DNA from 3 places in the Pantoea sp. GABEPS69 genome. Region 1 is predicted to be linked to each of the others. Evidence: predicted binding sites of a transcription regulator. Region 1 holds the regulator's gene; each other region holds the start of a gene.
The links. Region 1 encodes LexA, which represses DNA repair genes until DNA is damaged. Its sites were predicted from a motif close to TNCTGTATGTACATACAGNA; they were not measured.

Region 1 (10,389 bases):
GCTGCAACAGCTAGGGACGCGCCCGCTTGGCCGCTATCTTTTCTCCTCTTCGACCTTAAGCCGCGACTTTATCGAACCGGGCAGCGTCGGCGCGCTCTGGGGACGCCGCTCGCGCCTGCGGCTGTCGGGCAAGCCGCTGCTGCTGACCGAACTGTTTTTACCCGCCTCGCCGCTCTATCGCGACCTGGCCTGAGGACGATTAAACGTGGAAAAAAGCGTACAGATGAGTAAGTTTCAGGCCTATAGCCGCCTGATGCGTATTGATAAACCGATCGGCACGCTACTGCTGCTGTGGCCGACGCTGTGGGCGCTCTGGCTGTCGGATATGGGCGTGCCGCCGCTGTCGGTGCTGGTGGTGTTTGTGCTCGGCGTGTTTGTGATGCGCGCGGCGGGCTGCGTGATTAACGATTTCGCCGACCGCAAGGTCGACGGCTTCGTGAAGCGTACCGCCGGCCGTCCGCTGCCCAGCGGCGCGGTCAGCGAGAAAGAGGCGAAAATCCTGTTTGTGCTGCTGGGCTTGCTGGCGTTCGCGCTGGTGCTCACCATGAACCTGATGACGATTCTGCTTTCGCTCGGCGGGCTGGCGCTGGCCTGGTGCTATCCCTTTATGAAGCGCTATACCCATCTGCCACAGGTGGTGTTAGGCGCGGCGTTCGGCTGGGCTATTCCCATGGCCTGGGCTGCGGTTAGTGAGTCCTTACCATTAGAATGCTGGCTGGTGTTCCTGGCAAACATCTGCTGGACCGTCGCCTATGATACGCAGTACGCCATGGTGGATCGCGATGACGATATCAAGATCGGCGTCAAATCGACGGCGATTTTGTTTGGTCGCTACGACAAGCTGATTATCGGCCTGCTGCAGCTCGCAACGCTGGGTCTGTTGGCGCTGGTGGGACTGCTGATGCAGCTTAACGCTTTCTTTTACTGGTCGCTGCTCGGCGCCGCCGCGCTGTTTCTCTACCAGCAAAAGCTGATCGTTCGCCGCGAGCGCGACGCCTGCTTCCAGGGGTTTCTTAATAACAACTATGTCGGCCTGGTGGTGTTTATTGGCGTAGTGCTGAATACGCCGCCGTTTAGCCAGCTTTTTTAACAGCAAAAAGGCGACAAATTTGTCGCCTTTTGCGTCTGCTGGCAAGGTGCCAGCGCGGGAGAGAGGGCCCGATCGCAAAGACGCAAAAAGCGGCATCCCTGCCGGCTCGGCCCGCGCGTATATGCCCCTCATCCCTGAAGGGCACCCGTAAACGGGCCAACGCGTTGCGTTGTTCAAAAACGTTCCCGACGTTTTTATCCTTGTCGCAGGACGCTTTGCTCTTCGGTCCCTCTCTCCCGCTTATCAACCCGTGGAGCTGCCTGAAAAAAAGGGCGACATCTCTGTCGCCCTTGGTTTTTGCTGTCCGCGGCGGGCTACTCGTGCGCCACCGCGCTTTCGATAGTCAGCCGCACATCGCTGGTCACCAAATCGGCCAGAATATGCCAGGTAGCCTGCGTACGCTCGACGTCAGCGTCGCCAGTGTCGCTGATATAACCCTCATCGCGCAGCGTCAGCACCAGCGTGGTAAACACCGCCTTATCGAAAAACTCCGGCGCATTAATGCCGTGCAGCACCGAAAGACGCTGCGCCAGCATACGGCTCTCTTTCTCCAGCGTGCCGCGGTTGATGGTCGGCTTCGCGCTGAGGATCGAGAAGGTGATGGCGAAACGCTGCAGGGTCTCGCGGATGCCGGCGGCCAGCAGCTGCAGCGTGCGATAACGCGCGGCGGTGTGGCGCAGCTGTCCATCCTGCAGAGTAATCAGCCCCTGACGCGCCAGCTCCTGACAGAGGGCGCTCAGCAGCGCCGGCAGCGCGTCGATTTCCCAGCGCAGAAATAGCTCGCTTTTCAGCATCGGGTAAATCAGACGCACCTGGCGCAGCAGTTCGGCTTCGCTCAGGTTCGGGTGCTGCTGAATAATCGCGGCGATCAGCGACGGCATCACCAGCATATGGTGAATATTGTTGCGGTAATAGGTCATCAGCACCGCCTGCTCGCGCGGCAGAATGATGATGTCGCCGATATTGTCCTGCTCGGTTTCGAACTTATTCATGCTCATGGCATGGTTCAGCAGCGCTTCCGCTGAAAGCGGCGGCACCGTCGATTCCGGCGAATAGGGCACGTTGCGCAGCAGTTCGGTATAGCACTCAAGCTGCTCGATCAGCTGCTCGCGAGTTAGCGAACGCTGACGCGAGGCGAGCAGCGCGGTCACGCACAGGTTCATGGCGTTGGCGGCGCCCGCTTCGTTGATGCGCACCATCAGACGCGCCGCGATATCGTTTACAGTCGGCGTCAGCCAGCTGGGACGCTGCGGTTCAATCGGATCGATGGCGTCGCGCCACTCCGGCACCTGCTTGTTGAGGTAGTTCACCAGCGGCAGCGGTTCGCCGAAGTTAACGTAGCCCTGGCCCAGATTGCGCAGCTTACGCAGGCCGCGCACCATCTGCATAAAGCCTTCTTTCTCTTTCGCCGCGCCGCGCAGCTCTTTGGCGTAAGTGCCCACTTCCATAACGTGCTCATAGCCGATATAGATTGGCACCAGCGTAATCGGTCGCTTGCCGCCGCGCAGCATCGCCTGTAGCGTCATCGCCAGCGTGCCGGTTTTCGGATCGAGCAAACGGCCGGTACGTGAGCGCCCACCTTCAACAAAATACTCGACCGAGTAGCCGCGACTGAACAGCTCGCCGAGATATTCGCGGAACACGGTGGCGTAGAGTTTGTTGCCTTTGAAGGTGCGGCGAATAAAGAATGCGCCCAGACGGCGGAAAATCGGGCCGGCTGGCCAGAAGTTCAGGTTGATGCCTGCGGCGATATGCGGCGGCACCAGACCCTGGTGATAAAGCACGTAGGAGAGCAGCAGATAATCCATGTGGCTGCGGTGGCAGGGTACATAGACGATCTCATGGCCATCTTCCGCCAGCTGGCGCACGCGTTCGCCGCCGTTGACGTTGATGCCCTGATAGAGACGGCTCCACAGCCAGCCCATCACGCGATCGGTGACGCGGATCGCTTCATAGGAGAAGTCGGCGGCGATCTCTTCCATCATCTCGACGGCGTTCTGCTGCGCCTTCTCATGGGAAAGCTTTTTACTGCGCGCCTCTTCTTCCACCGCTTTTTCAATCGCCTTGGACTGCAGCAGCTTGTTGAAGAGATCCTGACGCGCCGGCAGACGCGGGCCGACCGCGGCTAAACGCTGGCGTGCGAAATGAATGCGCGCCACGCGCGCCAGTTTCTGCGCGATCGATTTATCGGTGCCGTGCTGCGTCGCCATCCAGCGCAGCGAAACCGTGGGGGAAAAGCGCACAAAGCTGTCGCGGCCGTGCCAGATGATAGCGAAGAACTTCTCAACCCCGTTAAGCTCGCGCAGGTGCGGCGTATCGTCGCCCTGAACCTCGCGGCCAGGCGCGCGCCCGAACATCACCGAGACCGGCAGCATCTGGATATCGAGCTGAGGATTGTTGCGGTGCAGATCGAGATACTCGTGGAAAATTTTCACCGATTCCGTATTCGGCCCGAAATGGGGGAATACGCGCGGGCCATCGTGGATAAACACGTGGCGCGGCAGCAGCGCGCCGTCGATTTCCAGCGGCGACAGCGGATCGGGCAAATTATGCTTCAGACACTGCTGGCGCAGCGTCAGCAAATCCGCCTTGGAATCGTATGGCAGCACGTACATAATCGGCCGCGTCGGATCGAGTCCATGTTCGGAGACGGGATCGCCCGGAATAGCCTTCGTTTTTACCAGAATGGAAAGTGGTAAATTCAACAATTTATAATAAAGTTTACGCCAACCTGACATAGACAACATGAAGCCTCTTGTTAGCAAAGCGCCGCAAGCATATCAGAAAGTGCTGCGAAGATCTGTGGTGGTGCCAAACGCACCTGGCCCAGACATTGACGTCAAACAACTAAAAGGGTTCCCTCGCAATGGCAAGTAATACCACCGGTTTACTCAGGATAGTGAAAGCGGCAGGCTACTCGTGGCAGGGGCTACGCGCCGCCTGGCAGCATGAGGCCGCGTTTCGTCAGGAAGCCACGGCCGCCATCGTCGCCATCGTCATCGCCTGCTGGCTGGATGTCGACTCCGTCGCGCGCATCCTGATGATCGGATCGGTGGTGCTGGTGATCATCGTCGAGATCCTTAACAGCGCCATTGAGGCGGTGGTCGACCGCATCGGCCAGGAGCGGCATCCGCTGGCGGGGCGGGCGAAAGATATGGGTTCCGCCGCCGTCTTGCTCGCTATCATACTGGCGCTGTTTGTCTGGATCGCGCTGCTCTGGACCCATTTGCGATAGCCTTTCCAGAATTGCCCAAACGGCTGTTATTTCCCTGGGTTTTGGTTTTCATTTCGCCAATACCTGTATATACTCACAGCGACTGTATAAACAACCAGGGGGCGGGATGAAAGCATTAACCACCAGGCAGCAACAGGTTTATGACCTGATTCGCGACCATATCAACCAGACGGGCATGCCGCCAACGCGTGCGGAGATCGCCTCGCAGCTGGGGTTCCGTTCCCCCAACGCCGCCGAAGAGCACCTTAAAGCGCTGGCGCGTAAAGGTGTTATCGAGATCGTTTCCGGCGCATCACGCGGCATTCGCCTGCTGATGGAAGAGGAAGAGTCCAACGGACTGCCGCTAATCGGCCGCGTCGCCGCCGGCGAGCCGCTACTGGCGCAGGAACATATTGAAACGCACTACAAAGTCGATCCCGACCTGTTTAAGCCCTCTGCTGACTTCCTGCTGCGCGTCGCCGGTATGTCGATGAAAGATATCGGCATTATGGATGGCGATCTGCTGGCTGTGCATAAAACGCAGGATGTGCGTAACGGTCAGGTCGTCGTGGCGCGCATCGATGACGAAGTCACGGTAAAGCGCTGGAAAAAGCAGGGCACCGTGGTTCATCTGCTGCCGGAAAACAACGACTTCGAGCCGATTATCGTCGACACCCGCACGCAGTCGCTGACCGTCGAAGGTCTGGCGGTAGGCGTGGTGCGCAACGGCGAGTGGCTCTGACCGCTGGCCTTCAGACGCCTGCATCCCTTCGTCAGGCGTCTGTACGATAATCTTTTCACGCGCCTCCTGCGGCTAATGTCGCGCCGGGGCCGCCTCGCTTCTTTTTACGTTTTCAGGCATGGACCGGCTGATGCGTCTCTTCTCTGCTGACGACCGACAACTCTGGCGGCTGGCGCTGCCGATGATCCTCTCCAATATCACCGTACCGCTGCTTGGCCTAGTGGACACCGCCGTTATCGGCCATCTCGACAGTCCGGTTTACCTTGGCGGCGTAGCGATTGGCGCGACCGCGACCAGCTTCGTCTTTATGCTTTTACTCTTTCTGCGCATGAGCACCACCGGCATCACCGCGCAGGCCTTTGGCGCACGCGATACGCAGGCGCTGGCGCGCGCCCTGACGCAGCCGCTACTGATGGCGCTGCTGGCGGGCCTGCTGTTTATCCTGCTGCGCGAGCCGCTCAGCGCGCTGACAGGTCGGCTGGCGGGCGGCGATCCGCAGGTGCAGGAGCAGGCCGCGATCTTTATTGATATCCGCTGGCTCAGCGCGCCGGCGACGCTGGCTAACATGGTGATCCTCGGCTGGCTGCTGGGCGTGCAGTATGCACGCGCGCCGGTTGTGCTGCTGGTGGTGGGCAACGCGGTCAATATTCTGCTCGACCTGTGGCTGGTGCTCGGTCTGAAGTGGGGCGTGGCAGGAGCGGCGAGCGCCACGGCGCTGGCGGAATATGTCACGCTGGCGGTTGGGCTGGCGATGGTGTGGCGCGTACTGAAGCTACGCGGCATCTCGATAGCGATGCTGAAAGAGAGCTGGCGCGGCGATATCAGCCGCCTGCTGCGCCTCAATCGCGACATTATGCTGCGTTCGCTGCTGCTGCAGCTCTGCTTTGCATCGCTGACGCTTATCGGCGCGCGACTGGGGCCGGAGATTGTCGCCGCTAACGCCGTACTGCTGATGTTTATCACCTTTACCGCCTATGCGCTCGACGGCTTCGCCTACGCGGTGGAAGCCGTCTCTGGCGAGGCCTACGGCGCGCGCGACGGAGAGCGACTGCTGTCGGTGTGGCACGCCGCCTGCCGACAGGCGGGCATGGTCGCGCTGGCCTTTGCGCTCATCTACGCGGCGAGCGGCGACGCTATTGTGTCGATGCTGACTTCGCTAGAGTCGCTACGGCAGCTGGTGGATCGCTATCTCATCTGGCAGATCGTTCTGCCGCTGGCGGGCGTATGGTGCTATCTGCTGGACGGCCTGTTTATCGGCGCGACGCGCGGACGCGAAATGCGCAACAGTATGGCGATGGCCGCGCTTGGCTACTTCCTGACGTTGCTGACTCTTCCCTGGTTAGGCAATCACGGCTTATGGCTGGCGGTCACGGTGTTTCTTGCGCTGCGCGGCGTTTCGCTTTGGCTGATCTGGCGGCGCGAATGGCGCTTAAATCGCTGGTTTCAAAGTTAATTTACGCGTGCTGCGTCAACCGTAAAACGCAGCGCCTGACGGATTATTCTGTATTTATCCGCCAGTTGCCGATTCGTCTACTACAATTACCTTACAACAGCGCGACACAGCAGCGCTTTGTATTGTCGTACTGCCAATGTGTGGTGGTATGTAAAACTAAGGATGACGTGGAGGTCTGACATGAATAAAGACGAAGCGAGCGGTAACTGGAAGCAGTTCAAAGGCAAATTCAAAGAAAAATGGGGCAAGCTGACCGACGATGACATGCAGGTTATCGAAGGCAAACGCGATCAGCTTGTCGGCAAAATTCAGGAACGCTACGGTTACGCTAAGGATGAGGCAGAGAAAGAAGTCTCAGACTGGGAAACCCAGAATAAAGATTACCGCTGGTAATCTCCTCGCTCAGGATTGACCTGAGCGACCGGCACAGGGAAGTGCCGCTTAGCCTCTTTTTCCGCGCTTTTTCCCTTCAGACTCATGATCGTGACTACAGCTATCCTGATGCGTACAGGCTTCGACTTCCGCACAGCTGGTGCAGAGTCCATGCGCCTCAATCACGCTATGCCGTAGCGTAAAGCGCGCCTCGCCAGCCAAATCGGCAATGATATTTTCGACGCCCTGCGCCTGTTTTTCAGTGACTGCCGCGCAGCGATCGCATACCAGCATCACCGAGGTATGCGCCGGTGCCTCAAAATGATGACAAACCACGTAGCTGTTGTTTGATTCCACGCGATGGATAAAACCCTGTTCCAGCAAAAAATCGAGCGCGCGATAAACCGTCGGCGGCTTCGCCTGCGGCTCGCTGGCGCGTAGCTGATCCAGCAGGTCATAAGCGCTAATCGATCCATGCTGCGCCGCCATCAGACGTAACACCTCAGCGCGCTGCGCGGTCAGACGCACTCCGCGTTGCAGGCAGAGCTTTTCCGCCTGAGTCATGATTTTTTCTGGCGTCATTGTCGACATGGTGATTCTCCGCTAAAAACGAGATGTTATCTTATCACAGCAGACGCGCTTGCGCTTAAGTTGCGCGCTTTCAGTACAATCCCTGTCATGGTCTATTAATATCAATGCATTAGACCGGTATCCGGTTGATGAAGTTGTTCCTGTAATGCTAATCAGTGCCAACATCTTTGAGACATAAAATAACAAAATTATAGTTTTGCTTTACAACTCACTAGGTTAAGCACTAATGTTCATGAGGCCTTAAGCAACTGCTGGCCTTAATATCCTTTTTGACTACCCCGCTAAATAATAAAAGCGCCGATTTGTAGCTAAAACATCCAATCCGGCGAATAACAGTGCTGTTACGACTGAATTCACAGCAATGAACCGTTAGCCGAGATTCACAATAGCGCTAACGACAAATTCCGATGATGAATGTTTTCCTGATCAAGGTGATGGCAGACAAATGGCGAACAAAACCACCCGGCGCTCTGCGCTTTTATATCCTGCTGTTTTAAACGCGCTCTTTATCTCTTCTTCCGCTATGGCCGCGGGGACCTGGTATGACGCGCGCAACGACGCGATGGGCGGTACAGGCGTTGCGTCCTCTACGTGGAGCTCCGCCGTGCTGGCGAACCCGGCGCTGATGACGCGCGCGCAGCCGGACGATAACGTCGGCATTATTTTTCCTTCTGCTGGCCTGCAGATTACCGATAAAGACAAGATGGTCGATAAAGTCGATGACATCAGCGATACCGTCGATCGCTATCGTGGCGTAATCAATGGCCTGACCTTCCGCGACTATCTTAACGGCTATCCGCAGCTGAAAACGGCGTCGCGAGACGTGGCGAACCAGCTACGCGACCTGCGCGGCAACAAGGCCAACGGCACGGCGGGCGTCGCGCTGGCGGTGACCGTTCCCAACGAAACGCTGCCCTTCGCCTTTATCACTAAGGCGTATGGCACGGTGCATCTGCGCGCCAACGTGGCGCAGAGCGACATCGCCTATCTCGACGGCGTGGCAAACGGCACCGTTACTCCCGTTCCGGGCGACCAGAATAACCTGCGTTCCAGCGCAAACGGACTGGCGGCGCTGGTCACCGACTACGGCATCGCCGTCGCGCACGAGTTCAGCGTGGCGGGGCATCCGGTTTCGATCGGCGTCACGCCGAAGATCCAGAAAACCTGGCTCTATAACTACACCGCCAGCATCTACAACTACGATAAAAACGACCTCAACGGCAGCCGCTACCGCAACGATAATACCGGTTTCAACATCGACGCCGGTTTAGCGACGCCGCTGAGTGACAACTGGACGCTGGGCGTCACCGGACAGAACCTGGTGTCGCGCGATCTGAAAACCAAAGAGACCAACGGCTATCGCGACACCTACCAGATCCGTCCGCTGGTGACCTCTGGCCTGTCGTGGAACGGCGGACCCTTTACCGCGGCGCTGGATGTGGATCTTACCGAAACGAAACGCTTTAAATCGGAAGAGAGCAGCCAGTACGCCGGCGTCGGCGGCGAATACCGCGTGCTGGACTGGCTGGCGCTGCGCGCCGGTTACCGCGCGGATATGAAATCCAACGATGAAAATGTCTTTACCGCCGGTTTCGGCGTGTCGCCGTTCAACAAAGCGGTGCATCTGGATCTGGCGGGTTCGGTAGGCGACAACAACACCTGGGGCGCGATGATGCAGCTCGGGTTTAACTTCTAATCGGTGATTCGCAGCCGTCTTTAGGCCGGGCGATGCAGAGTCGCCCGGCACCTTGTTAATGTGCTATCATTGCGCAGATTATCATCACCCTTAACGGATTTTCTGCGCTTCATGAGCAATTCTTTCTCCTCGCAACGTTTTTCCATCGCGCCGATGCTCGACTGGACCGACCGACACTGTCGCTATTTCCACCGTCAGCTGACTGGCGACGCGCTGCTCTACACCGAAATGGTGACCACCGGCGCCATTATTCACGGCAAGGGCGACTACCTGGCCTACAGCGAGGCGGAACATCCGGTCGCGCTGCAGCTTGGCGGCAGCGATCCGGCGGCGCTGGCGCAGTGCGCGAAGCTGGCGGAAGAGCGTGGCTATGATGAGGTAAACCTCAACGTCGGCTGTCCCTCCGATCGCGTCCAGAACGGGCGCTTCGGCGCCTGTCTGATGGCGGAAGCGTCGCTGGTGGCCGAGTGCATCGACGCCATGCGTCAGGTGGTTTCGATTCCGGTGACGGTAAAAACCCGTATCGGCATCGACCAACAGGACAGCTACGCCTTTTTGACCGATTTTGTCGGCACCGTCGCGCAGCGCGGCGGCTGCGACACCTTTATCATCCATGCGCGTAAAGCCTGGCTTTCCGGCCTGAGCCCGAAAGAGAACCGCGAAATTCCGCCGCTCGACTATCCGCGCGTCTATCAGCTAAAGCGTGATTTTCCCCAGCTGACTATCGCCATTAACGGCGGCGTCAAGTCGCTGGAAGAGGCCAAAACGCACCTGCAGCATCTTGATGGCGTGATGATGGGACGCGAGGCCTACCAGAATCCTGGCCTGCTGGCGCAGGTCGATCGCGAGCTGTTCGGCCGTGACGCGCCGGTTGCGGATCCGGTAGCGGTGGTGCGCAGCATGTATCCCTATATAGAGGCGGAACTGGCGAAGGGCACCTACCTCGGCCACGTCACGCGTCATATGCTCGGCCTGTTCCAGGGCATTCCCGGCGCGCGTCAGTGGCGTCGTCATCTGAGTGAAAACGCCCATAAGCCGGGCGCAGACGTACGCGTGCTGGAAGCCGCGCTGGCGCTGGTAGCGGATAAGATCCCGCAGGAAGCCTGACCACCTGCGGCAGCGGAAAAAAACCAGCCTGAGGGCTGGTTTTTTTTACGCCAAAAATAGATGAAATTCGCCACTGTTATGGCGGTCGTTATAGGTATTTTCTTTTCTATTCAAACAGATAAAT
Region 2 (10,389 bases), 1.1 Mb from region 1:
GCCAGACTGGGTCAGGACTTTAACCTGGAGCAGCATCTGCAGGACGGCAAAAAACGCGGCCTGCGCGCCTCGCTGAAAACCGGCAACCTGCTCTCCGGCTCGCTCTATATCGATCTCGACTTCTACGATAACGTGCCGGCCTATAAAGGCCCGAACAAAATCGCAGGCTACGAGATCATTCCGACCACCAGCGGCGGCCTGAGTCAGATCCAGCAAAAACTGGTGGCGGCGCTCGACAAGATCAACGCCTTGCCGCTTAACAACGTGGTGACCGAGGCGACCGGCACGCTGAAAGAGAGCCAGCGCACGCTGCGTGAAATGCAGGGCACGCTGAAAAACCTCAATCAGATCACCGCCAGCCCGGCGATGAAAACGCTGCCGGAAGATATGCAGCAAACGCTGCGCGAGCTGAATCGCAGCATGAAGGGGCTGCAGCCTGGCTCACCGGCCTACAACAAGCTGGTGGGCGATATGCAGCGACTCGATCAGGTGCTGCGAGAACTGCAGCCGGTATTGAAAACTTTGAACACCAAGAGCAACGCGCTGGTCTTTGAGGCCAAACCGGGTCAGGATCCACAGCCAAAGAGGGCGAAACAGTGAGAAAAGGAGCCGTTTTTTGCGCCGCGCTGCTGTTAAGCGCATGCAGCAGCACCATCGATAACACCTATTACCAGCTGCCGTCGAAGCCGGCAGCGATGCAGGTACGCAGCGGCGGCGAAGCGCAGCCGCCGGCGCTGTGGGTTCAGCAGGTGGCGGTACCGGATTACCTGGCGGGCAACGGCCTGGTCTATCAGACCAGCGACGTGAAGTACGTTATCGCCGCCAATAATCTCTGGGCCAGCCCGCTGGATCAGCAGCTCCAGCAAACGCTGGTGGCGAACCTGAGCAAGGCGCTGCCGGGTCGACTGGTTTCCGCCGCGCCGCTGGGCGAAAAGCATGACACGCTGAGCGTGACCGTAACCGGATTTCAGGGCCGCTATGACGGGCGCGCCGTGGTGAGCGGCGAATGGGTGCTGCAGCATAATGGTCATGTGGTGAAGCAGGGATTCGACCTGGCGCTGCCGCAGAACGAAGATGGCTATGACGCGCTGGTGCGCACTCTGGCTATCGGCTGGCAGCAAACTGCGCAGCAAATCGCCAATGCAGCGATAACCACAGAATAAAATTCGCTAAAGATGTTGCTCAGCCCCTGGTTGTCGTCAGCGAAAAGCGGCGGCGATCGGGGGCTTTTTTGTTGCCGCTTCAGGGCGATAAGCGAACCTGCAACTTTTCGCAACAGAGAAACAGAACGATTTAGCGTCAAAATGATGACACTGGCGTGAAATTTGCGCATTGACCTTTCGAGGCAGGGCAGGTAGAACTTAATGGTGGCTGAGTAATAATTCGCCACTCTATTTCTTTCCACCAGATTCCACAGACCTGATATGAGGGATACGGAGTATGAAGAGACAGAAACGAGACCGCCTTGAACGCGCTCATGCACGTGGCTACCAGGCCGGTATTACAGGACGCTCAAAAGAGATGTGTCCGTATCAGATGATTGAGGCTAAGTCTCACTGGTTGGGAGGTTGGCGACAAGCCATGGAGGACAGGGCGGTTACGGTGTAATCGACCGTCAGGAAAAGGAAGAAACCTCCGCGCTGGCGGAGGTTTTCATTTGCGCTATCAGAAAGCGTTGGTGTCTTTGAACAGACCGACTTTCAGATCGCTGGCAGAGTAAATCAGGTTACCATCAACGAAGACTTCGCCATCGGCGACGCCCATCACCAGCTTACGGTTAATGACGCGCTTGAAGTGAATGCGGTAGGTCACTTTTTTCGCGGTCGGCAGCACCTGGCCCGTGAATTTCACCTCGCCGACGCCCAGCGCGCGGCCTTTGCCTTCGCCGCCCAGCCAGCCCAGATAGAATCCTACCAGCTGCCACATCGCATCCAGACCGAGACAGCCCGGCATTACCGGATCGCCGATAAAGTGGCAGGCGAAAAACCATAAGTCCGGATTGATATCCAGCTCGGCTTCAACGAAACCTTTGTCGAACTTACCGCCATCTTCGGTCATCTTGACCACGCGGTCCATCATCAACATGTTGCCTGACGGAAGCGGCGGACCGTTCTCGCCAAACAGTTCACCGCGACCTGACGCAATCAGGTCCTCTTTGCTATAGGATTCGCGTTTATCAACCATGTTTTCAATAAGCCTTGTTTTAGTGAAGCACGAAGTTTAGCGAACAGCTGTACGCTGAGCAATTCAATCAGTTCTGGTTAAACCAGTTTAGCCAGCGAAGCGGCCAGGGGCGATGACTCGCTTCCTGCTGATTGAGTTGGGTAATACGATCCTGAATCCGGCGCAGCAGCGCGTCGCCGTTATCCTCTTCGCTGCGCCAGACCACGCCGGTCAGCAGCGGCAGCGCCTCATCGGCGCGATCGATCGCCCAGATATGAAAACGGCCCTGTTCAACGGCGTCGACCACTTCCTGACTCAGGCAGAGGTGACGCACATTGCACGCCGGAATAATCACGCCCTGCTGGCCGGTCAGTTCGCGCTCGTTGCAGATAGTGAAAAAGCCTTCGATCTTCTCATTTAGGCCGCCTACCGGCTGAACGTTGCCGAACTGATCGACCGATCCGGTTACCGCAATCTGCTGATTAATCGGCTGATTAGCCAGCGCGCTGACGAGAGCGCAGAGTTCCGCCAGAGAGGCGCTGTCGCCGTCGACTTCCGAGTAGGATTGTTCAAACACCAGCGAAGCCGAGAAGGGCAACTGCTGATCGAGCTCCAGCTCGGCGATAAGATACGCCTGCATAATCATCATGCCTTTGGCATGGATGTTGCCGCCCAGTTCAGCTTTGCGCTCGACGTCGGTAAACTCGCCGTCGCCCGGATGCACTACGCAGGTAATGCGCGAAGGTTCGCCCCACGGGCGCGGATGGCCCGGAAACTCCACCACGGAAAGACCGTTGATTTGACCGACGACTTCGCCTTCGGTTTCAATCAGGATCTGCTTCAGCAGAATTTCGTCGCGCATGCGCTCGGCGAGGAAGGCTTCGCGCCAGGTGCGCACGTCAAGGGCGCTGACCAGCGCCGCCTCGTTAAGCGCATTCTCCTGCGCGAAGGCTTCGCGCATCTGACGTAATAGCCAGCGCGGGCAGAGCGGCAGCACTTCCTGATCGCCGGTGTAACGCACCGCTTCGCGGATCAGCGGCGGCCAGAAATCGGCCTGCGGAGCGGGCAGTCCCGCCTGCAGCGCGACATCCTGCGCCCAGCGGCACCAGGCGAGCATGTCGTCTTCATCGACAATCTGCATGTTCTCTTCGAATTCAGTATAGATCGCCATCTCGTGCAGTTCAGGATCGCTCTCCTGAAACGCCGCCAGCGCATCGCGGTCGCCGCAGAGCACCAGTTTCAGGCTAAGCGGAAGCGGGGGAACAGAGACCGGCAAAGGATGACGTTCATCGGGCGACTGCCATTCCAGACGGCCCAGCTGGATAGCGCGTTTCAACCGCAGCCACAGCAGCGGCTGCGCCTGCAGGGTGCGCAGCGACAGCACCAGCGTTCCACCGTTGGCGCGGTGAATCAGGCCTGGCTCAAGCTGCAGTCGGTCGCGGTGCAGGCGCACGCAGCCGAATAGCTGATCGTTTTCAATCCACTCTGCGAACTGAACCTGACCGCTGCCGGTAAAAGGATGCGAGGCATCGCCGGGCGGCTGAAGGGTCACGTTATCCGCGATGATATGATAATGTCCGCCGAACAGCTCAGTGGATTCGTCAGCGATACGCTCCATCTGGCGCGCGATAAGCGCCAGGTAGTCCAGGTTCTCCTGACTACATACCAGCAGAAGGGGAAAGCTCTCGCTTTGCTGATCGAGGCAGGCCAGCGCATTCAGCAAACGCGGCTGTACCGTCGCCAGGCTATCGGTCTCTTCTTCGGTAATACGGGAGAAAACGGACGCGTATCCGGTAATATTCGGCTGCAGGTCTTGCCAGGAAAGTTGGGAGCTGGTCAAAATAATCGCATTTGGTTAATTAAAGAAAAGCGGGATTATACAGGAAACCCCTTTGTTAAGCACTGCATGGTTCGGATTAACCCTGAGACATACAACGCCTTTTTCCTTACTGCATCCAGCAAAAAAACTGTTATTCTAAATTTGTTACGCGGTCACGATGAGATTCCGATGAAATACCAACAACTCGAAAATCTTGAAAGTGGATGGAAATGGAAATACCTGGTGAAGAAGCACCGGGAAGGCGAGCTGATCACGCGTCATCTTGAACTCAGCGCCGCGCAGGCGGCCGTGGATGAACTGCTCGCAATGGAAAACCGTCCGGTCGATGTGGCTGAATGGATCGCGCAACATATTCATCCGGACCTGGATAATCGGCTGAAACAGACGATTCGCGCGCGCCGCAAGCGACACTTCAACGCTGAGCATCAGCATACGCGTAAGAAATCGATCGATCTGGAATATCTGGTGTGGCAGCGTCTGGCAGGGCTGGCGCAGCGTCGCGGTTGCACGCTGTCGGAAACTATCGTTCAGCTGATCGAAGATGCCGAACGTAAAGAGAAATACGCTACCCAAATGTCGAGTCTGAAACAGGATCTGCAGGCGATTCTCGGCAAATCAGAAACGGGCAGCGACTAGCGCGGTGCGTTAAAGGATAAACAGCAGACATAAAAAAACCCCGCTTTGCGGGGTTTTTTCTTACGGAGTAACTTAAGCCTGCGGCTGAGTTACAACGTCTTTGATACCTTTCACGTCGATTTCTACGCGACGGTCCGGACCCAGGCAGTCGATCAGAGCCTGACGGCCTTTCACGCTGTCACAGGTGTTGCCGGTAACTGGGTTAGATTCGCCCATGCCACGTGCAGAGATCTTGTTAGACGGGATACCTTTAGATACCAGGTAGTCAACCACTGACTGAGCGCGTTTCTCAGACAGTTTCTGGTTGTACTGCTCAGAGCCGATGCGGTCAGTGAAGCCCAGAACGACGACTGAACCATCTTTCGGATCCATTGAGCTCAGCTGGCTGTACAGCTGATCCAGAGCCTGCTGGCCTTCCGGCTTCAGGGTAGATTTGTTGAAGGTGAACAGCACGTCAGACTTCAGGGTGAAACGCTTGGTTTCAACAACTGGAGCCGGAGCCGGAGCCGGAGCTACAACCGGTGCTGCTTCATCCTGACCGAAGCGGTATGAAACGCCTACGCTCAGCATGCCGTTGTCAGGACGTGCGCCAACGGTCTGTGCGTCGCCGATGTTGTTAACCCACTGGTAGTCCAGACGAGTTGCCCAGTTCTGAGTCAGAGCGTATTCAACACCCACTGCTGCCAGCGGAGAAACGCCGGTGTCGTGGTCGCTGATGCGGCCGTTGACAGCGTTGTTCTGAGTTGCGTCAGCGCGCCATACCATACCACCCAGACGGGTGTAGACATCCAGATCGTCAGTGATCGGATAGCTCAGTTTAGCAGCCAGCTGAACGCCCTGTGCTTTGAATGCGCCGTTGTTTACGGTGCCTTTGTTCGGCATACGGCCAAGCCAGTCGTAACCCAGCTCGAAGCCCAGGTACGGGTTAGCCTGGTAACCTACGAATGCACCAGCGCCAAGCTGAGATTCGTGAGTCGGGCCATTATTGTTGCCATAACCGTTACCGTAGTAACCAGTATCGTGATACTGAGACCAGCCCAGTTTAGCACCGGTATACCAGGTGTCATCTTTCGGAGCGGCCTGCGCTACGGTAGCGAAGCCAGCCAGTGCCACTGCAATTGCGATAGCTGTCTTTTTCATTTTGCGCCTCGTTATCATCCAAATAGGCAATGAGCAAAAAGGGATGCTCTTGGTTGTAATCCTTCGCCGGGTTAATACGCTCGCTTATGACTCTACCGATTAAAAAACGGAGATTATTGAGCACCCTGGCGAGGTAAAGTCTACAACGAGATTGGAAAGTTACAAGTATGATGTGAGGGGATGCTGCAAAAAAACAGGGCTTTATACACATATTCTAACATTTTGCCCGGCCTTAATGCCGTCGCGCTTTAAGGCAAAATGCAGCTAAACCATTGTCAAAGCTGGAGGGAAAAGAATCAGTGGCTTAGCTGAAACAAAAAAGGTAAATGGCGCGAGAAAAATCCTATTTTTACTTAATGAAACAAATCCGACTGAATTTTTAGTCCTTTATTTGGTCGCAGCGTGCGTTCGGTCGTCCCATTTGGACGCATAATCAACCCTAGCGCTTTGCCTTCCGCCGCAGCCTGTTCTAATTCGCGCCGCTCTTCCTCATCCAGATCGTAAGGTATCCACGCCAGCACGACGCTGTAATTCCCTGTGCGCAAAGCTTTAATCATCGCCTCCACAGAGGTGCAGCGCTCGGAATCCGCGACGTGCATGCTTTTTTCCAGCGGCAGACCCGACTGCTGCAGCCAGGCGCGATTGAGCTTGTGCGCGGGCGTCAGCCACAGCTGCCAGCGAGACTCCTGGCTGAGCTGTTGCAGTAACGGCAGCAGCAACATTTGCATCATGCCAGGCTGTTCGCTATAGCGCAGTTCCGTAATCCAGCCGCTGTGCTGCGACGGTTTGGTAGCGGATACGTGACGGTGAGCGAAGCCTGCATTATTAAAGTGTTGGGTGCGCATAAGTTAACCACTCAGCATTGGACTGTATGGATATACAGTAATGACTTCCTGGATAAAGATCAACCTCAAATTTGGAAAACGGCTCGCAAAAAAGAGAGAAGGTCGGGCTCGAACAAAAGAATTAATTGAACCCTTAATTGATTTTTTCTATATCTCTAACGGATTGATAGTGATGGTTTTTTATTAATTGCACACAAGGAGAGCGTGTCATGAAAAAACAGCACCCTGTTGTAGAACGGTCCCGCAATCGTCTGGCCGCGCTAGGCCACATCGAGTCGCGCACTCAGTTCGGCGGCTATGCGCTGGCGGTGGAAAAAGTCGTTTTCGCTCTCATCAATGACGACGCGCTCTATCTGCGCGCCAGCGAAGCGCTGAGGAAATATGCAGCGCGGCAGCCGATGCAGCCGCTGGTGTTTCGCAAGCGCGGCACCGAGGTGAGCCTTAACTACTATCGCGTCGACGACGCGCTCTGGAGCGATCCTGACCAGCTGTTGTCGCTCTCCGCCGCTTCACTGCGCACCGCCCGACAGGAGACGCTGGCCAAACAGCGGCCGCTGCGGCTGAAAGATCTGCCCAACCTTAGCCTACGCATGGAGCTCTTGCTGCACGAGGCGGGGGTGAGGACCGTGCGCCATCTGAGGGAGCTGGGATCAAAACGGTGCTGGCTCAGGCTCAGAGCGATCAATCAGCACATCGGCTTTAAAACCTTGCTGGCGCTGGAAGGGGCAATAGAAGGGCGTCATGAAGCCGCCCTGCCGCAAACGGTCAGGGCGGAACTGAATGAATGGTATCAGGAGACGTTAAAAGGCGATGCTTCTTAAGGCTCCGCCAGCGTCCGGCGCAGACGGGCGATCTCCGGCAGCAGGGCGACCAGCAAGCCGAGCTGCTGCAGCACCAGCGGAGCGCGCGTCTCCTGATTGGCAGCCATATCGCTAATGCGCTGCGTTAGCGCGCTCTGCATCGCTTCCGCTTCGGCGTCGCTCACCACCTCGGTTTGCAGCACATCTTCGACATAGCAGACCGTATCGTCGAGCAGCGTCAGCAGCGCGCCGTCGTTCAGCTTATCGCGGTGCGCGCCCAGCGCAGAGATATAGCTCAGGAAAGAGTGGTTCAGGCAGAGCAGCTGGAAAGCGGACTCTTTATGTTTCTGCTGCGTTCGCGACTCGCCGCTCATATTGGAAACCACCGAAGCCAGCTCCGCATCGGCGTTGTGGGCGTCGCGGCGCGCGATACGATAGGCGAGGCGGTTGTCTTTTCCCTGGTGATACTGCTCCATAATCGCATCCAGATAGCGGCAGTTGGCATTCAGGGTGCGCGTCGCCACGGCGGGCAGCTGGCGAAAACGCCAGTCGGGCCAGATAAACGCCACCGCCAGCCAGGCGAGCGCGCATCCCAGCAGCGTGTCCACGATGCGCGGCAGCGCCACCTCGAATCCTTCTCCCAGCAAATTAAAGCAGAGCAGCACCAGCAGCGTAATAAACAGCGTCGCCTGCGCGTACTGCACCTGACGAAAGGCGAAAAACAGCACGCCGCTGACCACGATCAGCACCAGCTGGCCTTCGGTCGACGGCACCAGCCAGAGCACCGGCAGGCCGATGGCGATGCCCGCCAACGTACCGCCGATACGCAGCGCGAGCCTGCGCCGCGTGGCGTTATAGTTAGGCTGGCAGACAAACAGGCTGGTAAGCAGGATCCAGTAGCCGCGATCGAGGCCGGTAATCTGAATAAAGCCGTAGCCGATACAGAGCACCACCGTCATGCGCACCGCGTGGCGGAACAGCGCCGAGGCGGGCGACATGTGTCGGCTCAGACGCAGGCGAATGTCGCTCCAGCCGCTGAGCCCTTCGCGCGACAATCGGTTATCGCCCGCCAGGTTTTCGCTGGCTAAAGACTGCTCAGACTCTATCGATCCCAGCTGCGCGTCGATGGCGCGCAAATTACGCAACAGCCAGAACAGCGGGCGCAGATGAGGCGCGTCAGGCTCGTTTTGCTGCAGGCGCTCCAGCGCCGTCTGCAGGCGATCGAAGGCGCGCTCGAAGCGCGGGTCATGCTCCCAGCGCTCGCGCAGCAAAATACACTGAGAGAGCTGGCGGCACGCCTGCGCCTGCATATTCAGCAGCCGCTGAAAGCGGAACAGGATCTCGTTGTAGCGCCAGTCGTCGCGCAGCAGATGATACTGCAGATGAGAGGAGCTGGCGCGCTCGTGGATATCCTGCGCGACAAAGTAGTAGTGCAGGCTGCGGCGGGTGCTGCGCGATCCGCGATCGCCGCGCAGGCGGCTCTGCAGCGTGCTTTTAGTCAGGTTTAGCTGCGCCACCAGCTGGCTGTTGACCATCGCGGTGCGGATCAGGGTGGCGTCATCCTGCGCCTCGCCGTCGGGATCGAACAGATTCGCCTTGGCTTCAAGGTACTGCGCCAGCTGCGCGTAGCTCCCCGCCAGCTGTTCCTGCACCGGCCGCACCGGGAACATCAAATGGCCGAGCAGCGTCAGCACGTTGTACCAGAGCGCCCCGACCAGCAGCAGTATCGGCTGCATATACCACTGCGAAAAAAGCCCGATGCCCAGCATGGTGTAAACCGCAATCAGCAGCGCGCCAAAGGCGATGGTGGCGTAGCGCTGGCCGAGCGCGCCCAGCAGAATAAAGCCCCAGGTGGAGAGCGCCAGACCGGCCATAAAGGCCAGCGGATGGGGAAACAGCAGCTCTACCGACACCGAGGCGATACAGAAGCAGAGCAGGGTAATCAGCAGATTGCGCAGTCGACCGGTAAGGCGATCGTCGAGATCGGCCAGCGCCGCGGCCACCACGCCGAGCGTCAGCGGAATGGTCCAGTCGATCTGATGCAGCCACCAGGGCACCGCCGCGCAGCCGGTCAGCGCCAGAAAGATGCGCAGCAGATAACGCCAGCTGCTGTTAAAGAGATAGTTGCGCCAGCCCGGCAAGGCTTTGGACATCATATAGCGGCCTCAGTAGCGCCGACGGGCGCTGGCGTCGCGCGCGGCGCGGGCTTCTTCAACCGAGACCACGCGGCGGCCGACCGGCCAGAGCGCGATGGCGGCGATTTTAAAGTTGGCGAGGCCCACCGGAATGCCGATGATGCTGATGCACTGCACGATGCCGGTGGAGATATGGGTCAGGCAGAGCCACCAGCCGAAAAAGATCAGCCAGAAAATATTGAGGAAGGTGCCGCCGGTGTTGAGCAGCGCGCTTTTACTCTCCGGTCGCAGCACGTCCACGTGCAACGCCTCGTTGCCGTAAGGCAGCAGAGAGAGTTTGGTGATTTCCCAGCAGGAGCGCGTCAGCGGCAGGGTAAAGATCAGGACGATACTCACCAGCGTGGCGAACAGCCAGCAAAGGGTGGTGATAAACCCGCCGAGAATAAAATTGAGAATGTTCAACACAGTGCGCATGGCGTTTTTTTCCTTTTGCTTTCCGCAAGATGTGCCGCCAAGTTTAGCCTGTTTTAAGGCTGGAGCGCCAAGAGTCTGACAGGTAAACTCCCGATATTCTTTTCCCAGGTTCGACGGTGTGGACATGGAACTCAAAGCGACATCGATGGGCAAACGGCTTGCCCAGCATCCCTATAACCGGGTACGCCTGCTGGCGGCTGGGGTGGAAGTAAGCGGCGACCGGCACGAATACCTGATTCCTTTCAACGAGCTGCTCAATATCAGCTGCAAGCGCGGCATGGTCTGGGGCGAGCTGGAATTTTTACTCCCTGACGACAAAGTAGTGCGGCTGCACGGCACCGAATGGCAGGAGACGC
Region 3 (10,389 bases), on a different replicon from region 1:
CCGAGTTGACAGGGCTTTACGCCGATCTTCCCTGAATAATCTCCCGGCATACCCTGCCGGGAGACGCACTCAGATGTTTTCTGCCTTCTCAGCATCGGCAGAAACGGCTTTCAGGATGTAAGGTTCCAGCAGTCTCGCAACCGCTTCAAACACAGGAACCACTACGGAGTTCCCGAACTGACGGTAAGACTGCGTGTCCGATACCGGAATACGGAAAGGTTTTCCGTCGGGCTTCTCGAAGCCCATGAGGCGCGCGCACTCACGCGGCGTCAGCCTGCGTGGACGATGCGCCTGATTTTCTTCATTCGCGAAATCTGTTTCACCCGTAGCCATATCCCAGCCGCGATCAATCAGAATTTCAGAACCGTCTTTGTGATAGCGGGCCGAAAGCGTACGGGCAACGCTTTCCCTGTTTTCAGGGTTGACCAGACCAAAACCGAAGCCGTTCCCCTTAGCAGCGTGCTTTTTGGCGTAATTGTAGAGATACTCCCAGAGCTTCGGCGTCAGGATATATTTGCTGTCAACCACGGGCTCCAGCAGCTCGCCAAATGACGGTCGCTGTTCCGGATAAAAACGACTGACGTCCCGCAGGGTAAAACCCTGATGAATATTCAAATCGCGACGGAAACCGACCAGCACGATGCGTTCACGGTGCTGAGGCAGGAAATGCTTTCCGTCGATGACTTTCGGATCGCTTTTGCCCATGTCAGCCGCATCCGCCACTTCATAACCCAGCTCGTCCAGGGTCTCCATAATGACTTTAAAGGTTTTACCCTTGTCATGGCTCTTCAGGTTTTTGACGTTTTCCAGCACAAAGACAGCCGGCTTTTTGGCGCGGATAATGCGCGCGACATCAAAGAAAAGCGTTCCCTGCGCTTCACATTCGAAACCGTGCGCCCGGCCGAGTGAATTTTTCTTGCTTACGCCAGCCAGGCTAAACGGCTGACACGGGAAACCGGCCAGAAGTACATCATGATCCGGCACGTGCTCGTCAATGTAGGCATAAGCATCGGTTTCGGGTACGTCAGGTTTGTCACTGAGCGTCACCTCCCGAATGTCGAGATTAAACGTGTGCGCCTGCTCATCGTTAAACCAGTTGGCTTTATACGTGCGCACAGCCTCTTTATTCCATTCGCTGGTAAACACGCACTGACCGCCGATGGCCTCAAACCCTTTTCGTATACCGCCAATGCCGGCAAACAGGTCAATAAACCGGAAGGCATAGTCCGGGTGATGCGCAGGCGCTTCCGGCAGCATTTTTCGCAGAAGCGCTTCTTCTGCTGACGTCAGCGACTTTGGCGGGCACTTACCATTTATCCAGCGATTAAGCGTCTCGCGACTCCACTCATTTTTACCGACTTTTCTGAGCAGCTCTGCTACGTATTTCTGGTCATAGATTTCCAGTACCTGCCCGATGAGCTTTTTGTCGTTTTCCTGACGTAGTTGTTCTTCCACGGCTGCTTTTTCAAGCAGATCCTGTGCCAGTAATTCAAATTCAGACATATTGCCTCCAATGGGTCTTATGGGTGAAACTCTATCACTCATATGACCCAGAGGGAAAGAATTAATCTGGATATTTAAACAGTGTCATGTCAGAACGCCTGATGAACACTCAATGGTCTGGTCTCAGATAACACTTTGCAGAGGGCAGCCAGACACAGTGAAAATTAAGCCGTGACCATGCCTTTTCCAGCTATGCGAGTTATTCCTAATTATCCCTCAGTAGCGGGTTTATTCACGACGCAACACATTAACTTCGCTAAGATGTTTCTGACCCTCACAGGGAGAAATAATCCTTATCTCCCTCGCCCCATCCCCCCGGGGCTGTAATCCGTTTAAAACCCGCTCAGGCGGGTTCTTTTTGAAATGCAAAAAAAAGACGATGCCGTGAAGCATCGTCAAAACGGATTTGCCATCAATGTGTATCCCTGGTGAAGGATTTGAACACTATCGGCGCCACAGCCTAAAACATTAACAGGTCTGACCGGTCGAGATATTCTGTCTTCATGCAGGCGCACAGTTGACTGACAGAATGCTCTCTATTCTCAATCAGTCCGGGCACTCTGGCGCCACACCCACGTCATATCCAGCAGATCGTTCACCCGTACACCACGACGCCGCCAGTGCGAGTACCATTGCCGGTATGTGCGAACTGACTGGCTGGCCAGCGCCGTTTCGGCCTCACAGATAAGTCTTTCCAGCGCTTCAGCCTGGTGCATCATTGCCAGTGAAATTCGTCGTTCTGACGCTACAGAAGCGGGCCGCCCGGTATTCTCAGGCAGGCTCAGCAACGTGAGTACAGGGGGGCATGCGTTATCCTTTCTTGCTGCCATCCTCGCCTGGGCTACAGACTGCGCAGGGCGTGAAAATACATTGTGCAGCCTGCAGACCCTGTGCCGCTGCGGATAAAGGGGAGGCGCTGCAGGTACTATCATGACGGTATTCATACGCGCGCTCCTTTTCTGCCCAGTACCGCCACGATTTCCGCTGGCGTAATGCCCGCTGAGACCATCTCTTCAATGCGCGTCAGCAGCCGGCCGATGCTTTCCGGCTCAAACTGTTCGGTGTTCAGAACGTACAGCCCTGTGTGATCGGGATTTATCCAGATAAGCCCGTGCCAGAACGGCGACTCGCTGCCCGGGCTCAGGATGTCGAGCGTGACGAGCGGATTTTTTCGGTGCGTCAGGCGGAGATGAACCGGGAACACCCCGCCCCACTCTCCCCGGCATTCGCAGTCAGTAAGCCAGGCATTACTGAGCTGCAGGGCATTCAGTACGGTCCCGCACAGCCGCCGGCGAAACGCCTCACCGCGCGCGCTGTAGGCCTCAAAGTCGCCCGGCGTGAATGCCTTAAGACGTTGCAGTGTCACGCTTTCATCGCGTGTCAGTTCGCTACCGCAGCAGCTGCGGTAGCCGCCGCGCTGGCGGCCGTAATACGCGGAGGTCTTGCCGTTACGAATTTTTTCTTTAGACTGAGTCGCTGACATATCGAGTTCCTCATAATTTGATTGTCATGCCCTGCGCGGAGTGACAGCTCCGCCAGGGCAACCATCCCGGCCGTTCCGGCCGCATTTCTGCTTCGTTTACCTGCTGTTTTCACCTGATTCGCTGCCTCGCGTGAGCAAAGCCGCGTCATTCAGAACGGGATGTCGTCGTCAAAATCTGCCGGCGGATAATTACCCTGCGGCGGTGCCTGAGGTTCCGGCTGCGGCTGATCCGCGCTGCGACCGCCCTTACCGCCTTTGCCGCCGTTACCTTTTGCTGCAGGCGGCTGCTGAGGCTGAGCGTTTTGCTGCCCGCTGAACTGCTGTCCGGTCTGTCCGCCGGCGCCACTGCCACGCCCGCCCAGCATCTGCATGGTGCCGCCAACGTTCACCACGACTTCCGTGGTGTATTTGTCCTGTCCATCCGAGCCCTGCCATTTACGCGTGCGCAGCTGGCCCTCGATGTAGACCTGCGAACCTTTCCGCAGGTACTTCCCGGCCACCTCCGCGAGCTTTCCGAACAGCACCACGCGATGCCACTCCGTGACCTCTTTGCTCTCGCCGGTCTGCTTGTCGCGCCAGCTTTCCGACGTCGCCAGCGTGATGTTTGCGACGGCGCCGCCGTTTGGCATGTAGCGCATCTCGGGTCCCTGCCCCAGATTGCCGACCAGAATGACCTTGTTGACGCCCCGTGAAGCCATGTTCGTTCTCCTCATGCAGTTGGGTTTTAAACCACGTCACCCGTTGAGTTTCGGGAGCCGCGGTGTTGACGTTTTGTGGAAATCGGCTGGTTTTTTCCTCCGGTATTCACTTCACCCGTTTGAGATCCTTCGCCGCGAGGGCGTAAACCAGCGCGGGTGACGGCAGGCGTCCAGGGCGACGGGGACATTTATTTCCGGTCTGGCGCAGTGGCCGGAAATAAATTTTCCCGGCGTTCACTTCACCCTGGAGGACCACGGCGCCTGTGCTTGTCTCAGCCCCGGCGAAAGGACTTAAACCGGTGAAGTCCGGCGGAAAAGCACAGCACGATGCAGCGGCAACGGCGGCTGAGCGGCAGCGAAACGGCGTTGCGCCTCAGAGCGACGGCGGATTCAGGCCGTCGCGGTTCGCGCCAGCCTGTGGGCTGGCTGCAGCCCCTGCCCTGCCGTGTATGTGTCTGGTCCGGGTTTTATGCGGTACTGCCGGCAGCAGTTCAGCCGGCAGCCTCCCGGCGCACGCGCGCCGGGCAAATACAGATGAGAATGAGAAAGGCGGGTTGAAAGGGTTTCAAGACATACTCCTTATGCGACAGCTCCCTGAAAATGAACATTAATCATACACAACAGGCTTCGCTTAAAAACCCTGCAATGGTCTTTTCAGACGACCGCCAGCACGCTTTGCCTTCAGCCCTTAGACCCCAGCCGGCAGGCCCGGAACGCGTCGCGCGGTCCGGTGAAGCTTACCGGCTCTGCCGGTTAGCTGAATGGGGCTGACGACCCGTTCAGGGGAGCCGAAGGGGGCCCTTATCCACATCTTCCCTGCACATCCCGCGCGTAAAGCTGTGGATAAACATCTGCAGCCCTTTCCCGATGGTGCATGCAAACAAACGGTTAATTTATGAGCTGTCGTTTCGCTGTAAATCTTTATAAATCAATGGCTGTATTTTCTTCCCGACGATGAGGATCAAGCGACTTCTTGCGCGTATCAGGAAGCCAGCCAATAATACTGTAAATACATACAGCGCTTTAATAGGGATTTTAGCTATGTTTAACGCCTTTGAGTTGATGCACCCGGCGGACAATCCGCCGCCCAGCTTCAGGCCTCTTTTCCTGGAACGTGTGCCCTGCGGGTTTCCCTCACCCTGTCAGGACTACGCGGAACAGGAGCTTGATTTAAACGAATATCTTATAGCCCACCGGGCAAGCACCTTTTTCCTGCGCGCGCAGGGCAACAGCATGCAGGACATTGGCCTGTACGACGGCGACCTGCTTATTGTCGATCGCTCCCTGACGCCGGAGCACAACGACGTGGTTATCGCCGAGCTTTACGACGAATTCACGGTAAAGCGCCTTTTGCTTACACCGAAGGGGCCCGTTCTGCAGCCCATGAATCCCGCCTATCCCGTTATCATTCCAGACCCGGACACGCTTGAGATCTTCGGCGTAGTGGCGCACTTCGTGCATACCCCCCGCAAGAGGAACTGACATGTTTGGCCTGATTGACGTAAACAGCTTTTACGCCAGCGCGGAGAAGGTATTCCGGCCCGACCTGAAAAATGCGCCGGTGGCCATCCTGTCTAACAACGACGGCTGCGTTATCGCGCGCAGTAAGGAAGCCAAAAAGTACGTGAAAATGGGCGATCCGTGGTTCAAGATAAAGAATCAGCATTTCCCTGAGAAAATCCATATCTTTTCAAGCAATTACGCCCTATACCACTCAATGAGCACCAGGGTGATGTCCTGCATCGAGGAAGTTGTGCCGCGTCTGGAGGTATATTCAGTGGATGAGGGGTTCTGCGACTGTCGCGGCATGGAAATGGCCATGCCCTATGAGGATTTTGGCCGCATGATCCGCAACCATGTTAAAACCTGCACCGGGCTGACCGTCGGCGTCGGCCTGGGGCCGACGAAGACGCTGGCGAAGTCAGCGCAGTGGGCCGGAAAGGAGTGGCCGCAGTTTCGCGGGGTGCTGGCGCTCACGCCGGGCAACCCCAGGCGGACAGAGACGCTACTTTCACGCCAGCCCGTGGGTGCACTCTGGGGCGTAGGTTCCCGGCTTGAAAAACGCCTGCAGCTGCTCGGCGTGACAACGGCGCTTGACCTGGCACGCACCTCCCCTTCTTTCATCCGCAAGAATTTCGGTGTGGTACTGGAGCGAACGGTACGCGAGCTCAACGGTGAATCCTGCATCCCGATGGAGGATGCGCCCCCGCCCAAACAACAGATTGTCGTGAGCCGCAGCTTCGGCGAGCGCATCACGGAATATGACGCGATGCGTCAGTCCGTCTGCGCGTACGCTGAACGCGTGGCGGAGAAGCTGCGTGAAGATCGCCAGTTCTGTCACCACGTTTCCGTTTTCATCCGCACGTCGCCTTTTGATACCGGGCAGCCCGGCTACGGTAACACAGCGTTTGTGAAACTGAGGGTGTGCACGCAGGACACGCGCAACATCATCGAGGCAGCGGTAAACTCTCTGGACGCTATCTGGCGCCCGGGCTTTCGGTATGCGAAGGCGGGGATCATGCTCAGCGAGCTGCGGCCGAACGGTGTGGCGCAGCTGAACCTGTTTGACGATGAGGCGCCGCGCGCAGGCAGTGAAGCGCTGATGAGCCTGATGGATTCCATGAACCGTTCCGGCCGCTACAGCATAGGCTTTGCGGGTAAAGGAATTGACCCTGACTGGAAGATGAAGCGGGAGTTACTTTCCCCTGCCTGGACTACGAGCTGGGGTGATATCCCGACAGCCAGAGTTTGCTGAGTATCGATAAGAGTTAGCAAGAAGATAAAATAATAAATTATTAAGAAATTATCTTAACAAGATAACAATATCGTCAAGTCAGCCTCGCACATCTTATTAGGATAACAAGATATTATCTTATTTTTTTAGTGGTGCATTGGGACTGATGGTTTTCATTAACAGAACTGGCTGTCCTCTTGAACAGGTCAGGTTGCTACGGTAATGCCTTCATCACAGGGAAGCTTATTCTTTGAGAAGAAGAAGCAGAAGTTGCTTCAGTACTATGAGCTGCGTACGAAAATACAGCATTGCGTCCGCATTTACATAACCACAAAGGAAATTAACAACATAACAAATTAGTATGTTGTTAAACACTTATAAAACAACAAGTTATTAGCATAAAATTATCTTGTTAAGATAACATATTGATATTATCATAAGGAGATAACTTATTAACTAGTGAGGTTGTTATGATCATCGTTCTGGGCAGCCAGAAAGGCGGTGTCGGTAAAAGCACTCTGGCGGTTTCGATTGCTGCCTGTCTGAAATCAACCGGTAAATCGGTCATTATTGTCGATGCCGACGACCAAAAATCGGTACTTACCTGGTATAACAACCGACCTGAATCTCTACCTCACATTCCAGTGACAGGCGCGACAGGTAACATCAAGGCAATGCTCAAGGAGCATGCAAAATCCTATGATTATGTCATTGCCGATTGTGCAGGACGAGACAGTGCAGAAATGCGCAGCGGTTTAATGTCAGCAGATGTCTTTATCTCTCCACTGCGACCCTCACAGATGGATTTGGATGTTGTGCCTCATACCTGTGAAGTTTTTACCGCAGCCAAAGATTTCAATGAAAATGTCAAAGGTTATCTGGTTCTGAATATGGCTCCGACCAACATGTTTGTGAACGAAGCTCATCAGGCTGCAGAAGTGCTTGCTGATTATCCACAGATGCAACTGGCCCAGTCGCGTATCTGCGATCGTAAAGCTCACAGGGACGCCTGGGCAGAGTCTTTGACAATATTTGAAACCCAGAATGACAAAGCTCGCGAAGAAGTTGCAGCCCTGGTTAAAGAGGTGATCCTGTGAAAAACCGAGCGAACACTCCACCAAAAGATGAAAATGCTTTTATTAACGGCGGCACGGCTGGCCTGAATGTCGTGCCGGAGAAAGTCAGCACAGTTAAAACTAAGGCCAAGCCGGTAAGCATCTCTTTCGCAGACACAAACCTGAAATCGATTGATAACTGCATCCGTGATGAAATGAACAATACAGGTCATCGTGTTAATCGTTCAGATGTGGTTCGGGCAGCAGTTATGGCCTTCGAAAAGCTCCACCAGAATGAGCGATCTGAACTTATCCAGAAGGCAAAACTGCAGTAACTATCATAAAAAACATTATCTTACTATCTTAGTAAGATAGTAAGATAATTCAATCATCATTGTTGTCTAGTTCTGACCAGTCAATATGTATGTAGAGGCCTAAGTATTAAACCATTACAAGGCATTGAAATATAAAAAATATCCAAAGCAGCAACTTAACTAATTGTCAAATTAACAACTTATTAAGTTGATATGTTATCTGATGGGCGCGGGTTCGTTCAGACATGGAGAAAGGAGAGCAAAGTGCGCTGAAGGTGATCCCATTATGGCCAGGTTTAACCATAAATGGTTCTCATCTGCCGGACAGTCTAAAACAACAAACGTTATTTCACAGTCATTATTTCAGCAAGACAGGTTGTGTAGCGCGGAGACAGCATTTCACGTTTCATCTGCCAAGTATTATCTGTGCCCTGACCTGCGAACCAGACTTTACTCAGTCCGGACCTGTTTATCTGATCCACAGCAGACATCAGCGCATCGGCATTAGCGCGCGGCAGCTGCTGGCTGAACATATCAAGTTGGGCCACGCCCGATTGATAAAAATCTCCCAAGGTGACGCCAGCTTTTGCATACCTGTATCCGTCTCGCCATATACGTTCGAGGGCTTGCAGAGCAAAGCCGATAATATCCCGGGTATCACTGGTAGGATATTCGCAAGTCATCGCTGCTGCATTGGCATACTGAGGCTCGTTTCCGTATCGGCCGGTTGCGACCGAGACAGTGATGTGTCGGCATTTGGAGCTTTGCTCACGTAATTTCTCTGCCGCGCGAGTGGCATACGTGACAACAGCCTGCTGCAGCTCGTCAATGGTTGTCACGCGCTGCCCGAAACTTCGGCTTACCACTATCTGCTGTTTTGCTGGCGGCGCGTCTTCTAGCGCCAGACAGGATTCGCCGTTAAGCTCGCGCACTGTCCGCTCGACTATTACGTCAAAACTTTTACGAATGACGCTGGTATTACTGTCAGCCAGTTGCAGTGCCGTACTGATATTCATTGCATGCAGCCGTTTGCTAAGTCTGCTACCTATGCCCCATACATCATCCACGCTGACCAGCGCCAGTAGCTTGCGCTGCCGGTCAGGGCTGGAGAGATCAACGATGCCATTCGTTCGGATCCATTTTTTAGCAGCAAAATTTGCCAGCTTAGCCAGCGTTTTGGATGGACCAAATCCTACGCCAATCGTTAGTCCGATCTCTTTCTTTACCCGATCACGCATCTGCCGTCCAAATTCTTCAAGCGGCATATATGCGGCTATGCCGCTGACATCCAGAAAGCTTTCATCTATCGAGTAAATTTCCTGGCCTGGTGCCATTTCACCTAGGATAGCCATCATTCTGGCGGACATGTCGCCATACAGAGCGTAGTTAGAGCTAAAGATATGGACGCCATTCTCCCGAAAGTAGCGTTCATTTTTGAAAAGTGGGGCACCCATTTTAATACCCATGCGCTTGGCTTCAGCAGAACGGGCAATCACGCAGCCATCATTATTTGACACTACGCATATGGGTTTACCTCGCAAATCGGGTCGAAACACCGTTTCGCAGGACGCGTAGAAATTATTGGCATCGGCCAGTGCAAACATTTTTTAAACCCCGGCTGTTCTCGCTCATTACAGCATATACACCCCATAGCTTATCTGGGTCATTCATCTGGCGGATGATTGAATCCCAGTCCCGCGACATCGGTAAGCGCATAGGCTACAACGCCCCAGACAGGCAGTTCCTGGCTTTCATCGAGCAGAGTAATTGTCTCATCTCCTCTGAGCTCTTGCAGCGCCGGTACGGGGTTTATAAGAAGCCTGCGAAGCACGAGTTCTCCTTCAATCTCAGCGATAATGATGTGTCGATGTTGAGGGGTGATCGCGCGATCGATGGCCAGAACTGAGCCCTGCATAATTCCTGCTTCAGGATAACTGCTGTCGCTACGAACAAGGAACGTAGAATGAGGAGATAGTGTGACCAGATCGCCCAGATTGAGCCGCTGTTCTGCAAAGTTTTGTGCGGGGTTCTGAAAAGCCATCTCAGCTCCAATATCCTTAAAATTAAGAGAGTTAGAAAATTTTTTATCCACATATTCAGTAGATAGATCAATTCTTTTAGATCATATAGAGATCAAGTAAAGATCAATAAAGATCACCGCCTCCGTAACCTGATGATAGGTAAATAGAAAAGAGCACTTTGGGCGGTCACTTTCATAAGTATAGCGGTTACTTTCATAATAAAAGCGTTTACTTTCATAAATTAGGCGGTTACTTTCATAACCCAAAGGCGGTTACTTTCATAAATCTGGATATTATTTGCTCATTCGGTGTGGATAAATGGAAAAAGCACAGGAAAACAGTGAGATAGAAAGCCCTTTTTGCATCATTAAAAAAGAGTCAAACACAAGTTATGAACTAACACCAAACAGCAACAAGTCTGTTCAACCTGTGGCTCTACTTCGCCTCAGCGTTTTCACACCTGTCGCACCCAAAGAAAAGGGTAAACGCGACTTCCTAATTGATGCGTCAGAAGAACTATCAAGTCTGGAAGTGGCAAGACAGGAAGGTTACACCAACATTAAAATTCAGGGGGCAAAGCT

Region 2: a site for LexA is predicted at 6,645-6,664, ahead of sulA (SOS-induced cell division inhibitor SulA). Genes of this name have one in related genera too.
Region 3: a site for LexA is predicted at 4,686-4,705, ahead of umuD (translesion error-prone DNA polymerase V autoproteolytic subunit). Genes of this name have one in related genera too.

What each region holds. Positions count from the first base shown of each region.
Region 1 covers NZ_CP118618.1:3,731,001-3,741,389, reverse strand. Annotated here, with positions in the region: gene ubiC (chorismate lyase) at 1-193, shown strand, start outside; gene ubiA (4-hydroxybenzoate octaprenyltransferase) at 224-1,090, shown strand; gene plsB (glycerol-3-phosphate 1-O-acyltransferase PlsB) at 1,405-3,828, opposite strand; gene PVE98_RS18200 (diacylglycerol kinase) at 3,957-4,325, shown strand; gene lexA (transcriptional repressor LexA) at 4,432-5,046, shown strand; gene dinF (MATE family efflux transporter DinF) at 5,177-6,499, shown strand; gene PVE98_RS18185 (CsbD family protein) at 6,680-6,892, shown strand; gene zur (zinc uptake transcriptional repressor Zur) at 6,941-7,462, opposite strand; gene PVE98_RS18175 (conjugal transfer protein TraF) at 7,908-9,158, shown strand; gene dusA (tRNA dihydrouridine(20/20a) synthase DusA) at 9,270-10,265, shown strand.
Region 2 covers NZ_CP118618.1:2,586,554-2,596,942, reverse strand. Annotated here, with positions in the region: gene pqiB (intermembrane transport protein PqiB) at 1-600, shown strand, start outside; gene pqiC (membrane integrity-associated transporter subunit PqiC) at 597-1,163, shown strand; gene rmf (ribosome modulation factor) at 1,441-1,608, shown strand; gene fabA (bifunctional 3-hydroxydecanoyl-ACP dehydratase/trans-2-decenoyl-ACP isomerase) at 1,666-2,184, opposite strand; gene PVE98_RS12790 (Lon protease family protein) at 2,252-4,009, opposite strand; gene matP (macrodomain Ter protein MatP) at 4,172-4,639, shown strand; gene ompA (porin OmpA) at 4,712-5,779, opposite strand; gene sulA (SOS-induced cell division inhibitor SulA) at 6,133-6,624, opposite strand; gene PVE98_RS12770 (TfoX/Sxy family DNA transformation protein) at 6,834-7,445, shown strand; gene yccS (YccS family putative transporter) at 7,442-9,580, opposite strand; gene PVE98_RS12760 (YccF domain-containing protein) at 9,590-10,033, opposite strand; gene helD (DNA helicase IV) at 10,158-10,389, shown strand, end outside.
Region 3 covers NZ_CP118621.1:18,441-28,829, reverse strand. Annotated here, with positions in the region: gene PVE98_RS23290 (type II restriction endonuclease) at 1-35, shown strand, start outside; gene PVE98_RS23285 (DNA cytosine methyltransferase) at 70-1,503, opposite strand; gene PVE98_RS23280 (conjugation system SOS inhibitor PsiB family protein) at 2,444-2,986, opposite strand; gene PVE98_RS23275 (single-stranded DNA-binding protein) at 3,136-3,684, opposite strand; gene umuD (translesion error-prone DNA polymerase V autoproteolytic subunit) at 4,726-5,166, shown strand; gene umuC (translesion error-prone DNA polymerase V subunit UmuC) at 5,168-6,439, shown strand; gene PVE98_RS23260 (ParA family plasmid-partitioning AAA ATPase) at 6,889-7,515, shown strand; gene PVE98_RS23255 (hypothetical protein) at 7,512-7,808, shown strand; gene umuC (translesion error-prone DNA polymerase V subunit UmuC) at 8,132-9,391, opposite strand; gene PVE98_RS23245 (S24 family peptidase) at 9,451-9,879, opposite strand; gene PVE98_RS23240 (RepB family plasmid replication initiator protein) at 10,127-10,389, shown strand, end outside.